Flammeovirga yaeyamensis: one gene and its partners. The main gene of each other region encodes a partner of the protein of the gene in region 2 in a complex. Links are inferred from orthologs where the notes say so. Each region holds a gene or a part of one and is shown on either strand. Other genes may lie near its edges. The genes, in order: KMW28_RS13510, KMW28_RS18390 and KMW28_RS11935.

Region 1 (2,986 bases), 1.2 Mb from region 2 along the record:
TCAGCTCCACTTCTTTCTAACAATACAGGGATTGAAGTTGGGTCAGGAGCATTATTTAAGATTATATTAAAATCTACTGATGCTTCTTTCACTGCTGCGATTTCCTTCTTTGTCTCATCGTTGTTTGAAGAATCAGCCGATCCACCACAAGCGATCATAGTTGTAGCTAAACCACAAGCGATAGCAATTTTACCTAAATTTTTATATTTAGCACTAAAAGTCATAATCTTATTTCGATTAGGTTCTTTAAAAAAAATTCAGACCAAAAATAATTGTAAATATTATATATCAAAAAAAAATACCGCTAAATCTTTAAATTCTATTGTATTAAACCTAGGTGAAAGATATTATTAGCATTTCAATACTGTTTTCGATCAATTTTCTTATCAGGTTATCTAAAATGATTTTATCTTTGCATCTATGGAAAACGAATTAGGCTTTTTATCTCAAATGTTTGATACTTTATACCTCTTTCCTGAAGAGCTAGAAGACATTGAGATTCCAGAGGAAGAATTGGCAAAAATCAACGGAGATCAGGTTGAGAAGAAAGAGGAATCACCTAAAAATGAGGTGAAAGAACAAAAAGCTGTTCCTAAAAAATCTATCAATAAAACTTTACCTACTGATTATTATGGTGAGAATAAACGTCATATCGTTATCCTTATCGAACACAGTGGTGTGGATATCTATAGAAGTAAAGAATTCCAGTTATTGCTAAAAATTATTGGAGCCCTACAATTATCATTACAAGAAGTAGCTGTGGTGAATGTTTTGGAGCAAAAAGATCAATTAGATCAACTGATGAAAAAACTTGAGCCAAAACACATACTATATTTTATTAATGGGGATGAAAGCCCAATTTCAAGTCAGAAAGTACCTAAATACGTTCCTACTGAAATTGATGATTGCCCGGCAGTAGCTGCGGACAGTCTTTCAAAACTATTATTTGATACCGAAAAGAAAAAAGATCTTTGGTTATCGCTTAAAACACTATTTGATTTATAATTTAGATCATCATCAACCTCCATACACCTGTAATAAATACAAGCAATAAACCAGCAGGTGTAAGGTATTTCCAACACAAAGTCATTAACTGATCCACCCTTAACCTTGGGTAAGACCAACGTATCCACATTTGTACAAATACAAGGAATAATGTCTTACTCATTAACCAAACAAATCCCCATACATAACCCGATAATTCTCCAGTTGTACCTGTAGTCCAATCGGCCAATCGTAGCGATCCAATATTAATGAATGGTGTGTTCCAAGAGCCTAAAAATAATACAGAGGCAAATACACAACCTAATAACATTACACCATATTCAGCAAGCATCATAAAGGCAAACCTCATTCCTGAATATTCAATATGATATCCAGCAATCAGTTCTGTCTCTGCTTCAGGTAAATCGAAAGGTGCTCTATTTGCTTCAGCTAAAGATGAGATATAAAATATGATGAATGCTAGGATTAAAAACGGATTTCTAAGAATATTCCAAGTTAGAATTCCGCCCATATCAGTTACATCTATTCCTAAAGATTTTAAGCCAAATAAATAATTCACATCTGCTGATAAAAGCCCTTGTTGAGTAGAAATAATCTCTGTATTCAAGGTTTGAGCAGTCATCACAACACACAGCACTGCCAGGCCCATTGGCACTTCATATGAAACCATTTGAGAAGCTGATCTCATGGCTCCATATAGAGCGTATTTATTGTTCGAACTCCATCCTGCTGCTATAATTCCTAAAACTTCTAACGATAAAATCGCTAAAATATAAAAAACACCAATCATCGACTGAGAACCGTAAATACCATTGGTAAATGGCAGTACAGCAAAGCCTGCAAATACAGGCATAAAAATGACTATTGGTGCGTATTTAAAAATGGTTCTGTCTACCGCTTTTGGAATAATATCTTCCTTTGTTAATAGCTTTAGTATATCTGCAAATGTTTGCAATAAACCTCTTGGACCCACATTTACAGGTCCCATTCGGTCTTGCATCCAAGCAGAAACTTTACGCTCTACGTAGATTCCCAAAATGGCAAATACTAAAAGAAATGGAAGATATAAAACAAGTGCTAGCATAGTTTGTATCTGACTAAAAAATTATTCTGATTATAAAGAACAACTCGGGTGTACGCTTACAGTTTGTTCGATTGCTCAGATTTTCAAGTTGCAATTTAATTAATTGATCAAGATAATATTCATCAAACAGTAGTTTATTCGCAATTTTATTAACGTTCGTATTATTTTTTTGCATAATTATTAATATTTCAAGGTTTACCTTTCATATTAATTAGCAGAAACCATTTCAAACAAATGATTTTTAGTTAATCCATCTTTTTTTTTCTAATTTGAAGTATTATCAGTAAACTTGTTGATTACATTTTTTAAAATCGACTACAGAATATGTTTTTGATAATCTTATAATTAATTCATCATATACTTTTAATGAGTAAAACAATTAAGAAGCTACTCATCTTACTTTTTTCAACTTGCCTAACACTACTATCTGCTTCTGTACATGCACAATTTACTATAAAAGGCCAAGTCGTTGAACAAGGAAGTAATCTCCCTGTTCCTTTTGCTAGCGTCTATTTTGAGGGAACAACCATTGGTACCTTAACCAATAATAATGGTCTTTTTTCCATCACAATAGATGATTACAAAGGAAAGACATTGGTGGCTAAATTTACTGGATATGAGCATTGTACAAAGAAACTAAACAATTCGAATTACAATAAAAAGATTATCCTCAAACTGAAGGAAAGCTCTACGGAATTAGAGGAGGTTGTCATTAAGTCGAAGAAATGGGAAAACCCTGCTTGGGAAATCCTCAGAAACGTTCAAAAGCATAAAGATGATAACGATACAAGAGATTTAAAATCCTACGAATATAAAAGCTACACGAAATCGGATATTTGGGTAGGTAATGTGAACGAAAACTTCAAAAAGAAAAAAGTAGTTTCTGATATTCTTGAT
Region 2 (3,073 bases):
CTCTGGAATCCATTGCAAAGCACCTATATCTGGTGGTGATGTTCTATTCTCTCCTCTTTGATCAACAGTTATACCGTTTACATCAATTCCTGCTCCTCGAGCCGGACTATCATCTGCTAAGTCAAAATTATAAGTAAAAGGATATCTGAAATATGGATCTATATTTATTAAATTGGTTTCAGGGTCAAACTGATCACTTGATGCTTTCAATATATTATTTGTAATACTATTAAAATCAACACCTTCTGTAACTACTAATTCATTTGATAAATTACCCCAAATTATATTATTTACTAAGTTTAACTGTATAACTTCATTTGTACTTTCGAATGCTACAGATGGGTCTTCCCTAAAGAAGCCCGTATTTGAATTTACAATTGTATTATAGTAAAAATCACATTTGCCTCCTCCTGCATGGGCATAGGCATAAGAGATCGTATGACTAATGATAGTATTAACTATTCTTACATCAGAATTAGTTATTGCTACTCCTACTTGAGACATATTTTGAATTGTTGAACCTTCTATATCCAAGTCGATAATATCATCGTTATCATTATGATACATCAAAACACCAACTCTAGCATTTTTAATTAAAGTACCATGGATTTTATTATCATGACTTAAGGAATCAAAGAAGAGTCCATCCCATTGACCGGGAGCATTTTCATATTGCCCATCCAATCGAATACTTTCTAACCTTATCGTATCTTGAGGTGTCCCCATTAACTGTAATGAGCCACTAATCAAAAGCTTTGCTCCATTATCAAAAACTATTCTTGTTCCGGCATTGGCCGTTAAACTCGCATTTTGTGATATATATAAGGAATCAGTGATAACATATGGTCTTCCTTTTTCCCATACTACATCACCTACTAAAATTGCCCCCCCTGAAACATAAAACGGATCCTCTGCATAAGCATTTAATTGTATAGCTTGTCTGTTTCCATTGGTGAAAAAAGAAATTTGGCCATTCAATTCTCGTATATCATCCGCATTTTGATAAGGTACATTAGCTTCAGTCAAGACTAACATACTATCTCCACCTCTCAGTAAAGTATTATTGATAATATCTTCATTTTGCCCGTTTATCAACATAGAATAAACAGAATTAGGATCATTTAATGAGATTTCTGAAATATTGACTGCATTTTCTGAGTTATTGTACACCATAAAACGCTGGGTAACACTTCGCATATCAATCCCCTCATCTTCTTTTGATGTAAATAGAGTATCAAAAAATACTGTATCTACAGAAAATTGAAGTTGAAAAGAAGGATCTGAACTGATGACCTCATCATCTGGAGTACAACTTATGAGGAGTGATAGAATGATTCCTGTATAAAAGCTAAGTGTTTTCAAGTTACTAATTTATATATTTCTTATTGAAATCCTTGTATGGTGAAGAATCGAAATTATTATTCTCTTCAATAGGCTGTACTTTTGAAGGTTTTATCCAATCTAAGAAACCTTTTTTCCACACATATGCTAAACCTAAAATCAATATTCCAACAAAAACGACAATTTCGAATAATGCAAACCAACCCCACATACCATCAGTTTGTTTGATTTTTTCTGCATCTCCAAAAACTGTTGCCCAAGGAAATAAAAATAATATCTCTACTTCGAATAATAGAAATATTAATGCCACAACGTAAAATCGTATATTAAAATTACCCCAAGCAGTACCTAATGGATCCTCCCCACTTTCGTAGGTAGTTAATTTTTCTTCGTTTGGTCTTCTTGGTCTAACTAGAAATGCAGTAAACAACCCTCCTAAAGCGAAAATAATAGCAACAATTATAAATAATGTAATGTTACCGAAGTCTGTTAGCATTTGATTACCCATACTATCTATGAAATATGAACTGTAATTGTTTCTTTTGTAAAAATTTCGATAAAAATACTAACCATATAAACACTATCATAACATGGCCGTACTTTTTGAATCATTTTCTGAATGGAAAGAGTTCTGTGAAAAGAAAAAAGTATCCCTTCATCAACCTGTTTTGGATTATGAAGTGAGAGAAAAAGAACGCACTAAGGAAGAAATTAAATTAGCCTTAAAGCAAGCCTTCGATGTCATGAAGGATGCTGTCAAGACAGGTTTAAACGAGGATATGACCTCTAGATCAGGCATGATTGAAAACGGTGGAAAAAAAGTTTTCAATTCTCCAATCAATGTTTTGTCAGAAGAATTTAAAGTTCTCATCTCAAGGGCACTTGCTGCAAAAGAAGTAAATTCTTGTATGGGAAGAGTAGTTGCCGCACCTACTGCAGGAGCATCTGGTATTCTACCTGGAGTATTGGTTACGCTTCAAGATCTTCATCAATTGGATGATGACACATTGCATAACGCTCTATTGGTCTCAGCAGGAATTGCTTTGATAATGGAAAAAAAATCGGGTATCGCTGGAGCTGTAGGCGGTTGTCAAGCTGAAACAGGAACAGCTGCTGCAATGGCTGCTGGGGCAATTACTTATTGTTTAGGAGGAAACATTGATATGGTATTCAATGCTGTAGCGATTACTGCACAGTGTATGCTCGGATTGGTTTGTGATCCTGTCGCTGGATTGGTTGAGGTACCTTGTGTGGTTAGAAATGCAAGTGCTGCTGCTATTGCTAATTCTTCAGCTCAAATTGCATTAGCCAATGTAAGTGGTGTAATCCCTGTGGATGAATGTGTAGACGCAATGGGAGAAGTAGGGCAAAGCATGGAGGACCGTTACAAAGAAACGGCCTTAGGAGGTATAGCAGCTACACCAACTGCTAAGATGATATCTAAAAAAGTATTGATCTCCGATATCGATATTATCGATTCTTCGGAAGAATAAAATAAAAAACAGGGAGTATCATTTAGATACTCTCTGTTTATACGTAGCCTTGGAATTTTTTTGCCAATTCTACTCTATTTCTTTCCTTTTCCTCTTCAGTAAACAACTCTAAGTTTTTTAAAGCTGTCTCGAATTGGTCTGCATAATTCTTATATTTTGCAGCTAATGCGGCTGTATTTTTTTTCTTAAAACTGAAAGTAACCATAATATTCTAAATAATTTACGAACAATTGATTGAG
Region 3 (3,131 bases), 1.6 Mb from region 2 along the record:
CTTTTTTCGCTTTTAGATTGTGTTGTCTGTCCAATTCTTTTAATTCAAACTCAATAGACATTTGGTCGTAGAAACGATCCAATAATGCACCATAAGTTTTGTATATTTCATCAGCATATTGCTGTGGAACTGCGCCAGTTGCTTTCCAATCTTTCTGAAGATCTTTCACTTTTGACATCACACCTTTATCGTCAGTGCTTTCAATAAGTTCTTTTACCTGATTGATGATGGCTCTTTTCTTCTTCAGGTTATCTTCTCTCATTTTCTGCATTTGCTCGAAATGCTGACGTCTTGCATTCTTGATAGCATAAAAAGCATCGTTGAATGATTTGATATCTGCATTATGGTATTCGAAACCGTCTGTGTTACCATTCGCTTCTAAATACTCTGCCTTTGCAGCTGCTTCCTCCTCTTTTACGATTGGATCAAAAGCTTCTTTGATTTTCTTAGAAATCTTTTCTGCTTTTACGACATCAGAAGAGTTCACAATCTTCTTGATCTCGTCTAATAATTCTTGTTTTCCGAATCCAGTAAAGTCTTTGTCTTCCTGTAATTCTTCTTCCACTGAAGTGGCTTCATCATCACCGAAGTCTGCTACATCCTCCATGTCTGCTACATCCTCGATCTGTGAAGTTGTTTCCTCTGTCAAATTTTGCTCGTTTAACTCATTTGATTGAGTTTCGTCTTGTGGTGTTCCCATCTTAAAAAACGATTTAAAGTGCGTCAAAAATGTTACTACTACCCATTTCGAAAAAAATGAAATGGCCCTAGGCATGACTTTTCACAAAGTCATTTAAGTCATGAGCAAAAATAGTCTTATTTTCTTATCATTAATAACTAAACTAAGGTTTTGGGCTATTTTTAGTTCTTTTTTTTTCATCTTTGTAATCAGTTTTTATTTTTCAATGATTATTAACGACTTTTGTTAATAATTCTTTTTGACAAACAGCTATTTTTTGATGGAGAAAAGACAAGTTCAATATCAATATGATGAAAACCATTTAGTAAATTCATCTCGTAACTTTTACAATATAGATAACCTTCGTACAGAGGAGATGGTCCTTAATATAGGCCCGCATCACCCTGCTACGCATGGTGTATTAAGAGTAGAAGTATTAACCGATGGTGAATATGTAGTAGATCTTACTCCTCATTTAGGCTATTTGCACAGATGTTTCGAAAAACATGCTGAGAATTTAAGTTTTCAGCAAATCATTCCTTACATCGATAGAATGGATTATGTAGCTTCTATGAACTCTGAGCATATTTATGCAATGGGTGTAGAACATATGCTGGGTATTACTGATAAAATTCCAAAAAGAGTGGAATATATCAGAGTTTTGGTGGCCGAATTGAACAGAATAGCTTCTCACTTTATTGCGGTAAGTACTTATGTTTTGGACACCGGTGCCACTACTCCTTTCTTGTGGATGATGCGTGATAGAGAACACATTCTAAGACTTCTAGAATGGGTTTCTGGTGCTCGAATGCTTTATAATTATATCTGGATTGGAGGTTTATATTATGATTTACCTGTTGGTTTTGAAGAGAAATGTTTAGAATTCATCACCTACCTCAAACCTAAACTCGTTGAGTTTAGAGAAATGGTGATCAACAATAAAATCTTTGTAGAAAGAACGGCAAATGTTGGGGTTTTACCTTTAAGCACAGCACTTGATTATGCCACTTCAGGACCGGTTCTTAGAGGATCTGGATTAGCACATGATTTAAGAAGAGTAGATGCTTATTCAGCATACCCTGAATTAGACTTTGATATTCCTGTAGGCAAAGGAATTATGGGCTCCGTAGGTGATTGTTGGGACAGAACATATGTTCGTGTTGAAGAGTGTTTTGAGTCTATCAAAATCATTGAACAATGTATTGGTAAGCTTCAAAAAGAACATAAAAGAGATAGAAATTTTGATCCTCAAGCTTTTGTACCTAAGAAAATTAGACCAAAAGCAATGGATTATTATGCAAGAGCTGAAGGCCCTAAAGGGGAACTTGGATTTTTTATGCGTACCAACGGAAAATCTGATATCCCTGAACGACTTAAAGCAAGATCATGTTGTTTTTGTAACTTAAGTGTTTTACCAGAGTTAGGTAAAGGCAACCTATTATCTGATCTTATTGTGATCATGGGGTCGATTGATATTATTATGGGGGAAGTAGATCGCTAGGAAGATTTAATGACGTATTATACAGAGAACATACAAGAAACATTACAGAATACCTTAGGGAAAACATCAAAAAACATCGGAATAGTAACACATTGCTTTCCGCCGGATTTTGGTGCTGCCCCTCATCAATTTGAATTCTTAGCTCAAAGTTTTTCCAAAAAAGGAAATAAAGTGACTGTATTTACCTCTCACCCTTATTACCCTACTGGAAAAATTACCCTCAAAGACTTTTTTACTTGGAAAAGAACTTCTAAAAAGAAGAACATTACAGTAATTAGGCATTGGTTATTGCCTTCTCAGAAGAACAATATGTTCCTTCGTCTTATCAGTATGTTTAGTATGCTATTTAGTATGCTCACTTCATTAAGAGAGGTGAAAAAGCAAAAATTAGATATTTTACTCATACAAACCCCCCCAATTACATTGCCTATTTTTGGTATCCTTGCCAAAAAACTTTACGGTGTAAATGTAGTGCTAAATGTAAGTGATTTATGGCCCCAAGCGATGGTTGACATTAATGGTTTATCGAAATCATCAGTTGCTTATAAAGTATTGCATTGGTTAGAAAAATTCTATTACAAAAAAGCAGATGCTTTAGTAACACAATCGAAAGAATCACAAGAATACATCAAAGATTTAGGGTTTGATTTACCTCATATCTACCGAATTGGCACAAATACTAAACAATTCCGTCAGAAAACTGATTTTAATTCATCCGAAAAAATCAAAGTAGTCTATATGGGTGTTTTAGGGGTAGCACATGGTATCTCAAAATTAATTAAGGAAATAGCGTTTGATGATTTAAATATTGAATTACATATTTTTGGAGATGGTGTGGATTATAAAAATATCCAATCTATCATCAAGAAGAAGCAATTAAATAATGTGTTTCTAAACAGAGCCATCGATTATCATTTAGTACCTCAAACACTAAGACAATTTGATATTGCT

The links.
Region 1: the proteins of KMW28_RS18390 (region 2) and KMW28_RS13510 are in contact, whole or in part, in a cryo-EM structure (PDB 6KHJ), measured with the Thermosynechococcus vestitus proteins. The link is inferred for Flammeovirga yaeyamensis from one-to-one orthologs. Residues at the interface, in WP_126986108.1 of Thermosynechococcus vestitus: Gly6, Tyr7, Glu8, Tyr9, Phe10, Gly12, Phe13, Leu14, Ile16, Cys17, Ser18, Pro21, Ala24, Leu25, Ala27, Ser28, Leu31, Arg32, Pro33, Ser35, Arg40, Leu41, Thr42, Thr43, Tyr44, Glu45, Ile51, Gly53, Ala54, Trp55; in WP_126985484.1 of Thermosynechococcus vestitus: Gln8, Lys26, Trp29, Leu30, Pro33, Met34, Met37, Leu38, Leu83, Ile84, Phe85, Lys86, Glu87, Asp88, Val89, Leu90, Pro91, Ala92, Thr100, Ala104, Val107, Ile108, Phe111, Leu112, Tyr114, Ile115, Ile125, Ser126, Leu128, Phe133.
Region 3: the proteins of KMW28_RS18390 (region 2) and KMW28_RS11935 are in contact, whole or in part, in a cryo-EM structure (PDB 6ZJN), measured with the Thermus thermophilus proteins. The link is inferred for Flammeovirga yaeyamensis from one-to-one orthologs. Residues at the interface, in WP_096411116.1 of Thermus thermophilus: Glu45, Ser46, Asn48, Pro50, Ala51, Gly52, Glu53; in WP_223903221.1 of Thermus thermophilus: Met26, Thr27, Asn29, Gly31, Pro32, His34.

Annotation. Positions count from the first base shown.
Region 1 is NZ_CP076132.1:3,457,440-3,460,425, forward strand. What follows is about bases 49-2,871. They hold KMW28_RS13510 (complex I subunit 1/NuoH family protein), read right to left. Parts: upstream 2,090-2,871; coding sequence 1,007-2,089; downstream 49-1,006. Other genes in these bases: KMW28_RS13500 (hypothetical protein), read right to left, coding at 49-224; KMW28_RS13505 (hypothetical protein), read left to right, coding at 421-1,005; KMW28_RS13515 (DUF5686 and carboxypeptidase-like regulatory domain-containing protein), read left to right, coding at 2,456-2,871. Outside these bases: more of KMW28_RS13500, read right to left, coding at 1-48; more of KMW28_RS13515, read left to right, coding at 2,872-2,986. UniProt on the Escherichia coli protein: NDH-1 shuttles electrons from NADH, via FMN and iron-sulfur (Fe-S) centers, to quinones in the respiratory chain. The immediate electron acceptor for the enzyme in this species is believed to be ubiquinone.
Region 2 is NZ_CP076132.1:4,617,861-4,620,933, forward strand. The notes cover bases 109-3,018. They hold KMW28_RS18390 (NADH-quinone oxidoreductase subunit A), read right to left. Parts: upstream 1,850-3,018; coding sequence 1,367-1,849; downstream 109-1,366. Other genes in these bases: KMW28_RS18385 (choice-of-anchor Q domain-containing protein), read right to left, coding at 109-1,362; sdaAA (L-serine ammonia-lyase, iron-sulfur-dependent, subunit alpha), read left to right, coding at 1,932-2,834; KMW28_RS18400 (hypothetical protein), read right to left, coding at 2,872-3,018. In the rest of the region: more of KMW28_RS18385, read right to left, coding at 1-108; more of KMW28_RS18400, read right to left, coding at 3,019-3,039. UniProt on the Escherichia coli protein: NDH-1 shuttles electrons from NADH, via FMN and iron-sulfur (Fe-S) centers, to quinones in the respiratory chain. The immediate electron acceptor for the enzyme in this species is believed to be ubiquinone.
Region 3 is NZ_CP076132.1:3,032,235-3,035,365, forward strand. Bases 102-3,069 are described here. They hold KMW28_RS11935 (NADH-quinone oxidoreductase subunit D), read left to right. Parts: upstream 102-959; coding sequence 960-2,180; downstream 2,181-3,069. Other genes in these bases: KMW28_RS11930 (DUF349 domain-containing protein), read right to left, coding at 102-700; KMW28_RS11940 (glycosyltransferase family 4 protein), read left to right, coding at 2,190-3,069. Also shown: more of KMW28_RS11930, read right to left, coding at 1-101; more of KMW28_RS11940, read left to right, coding at 3,070-3,131.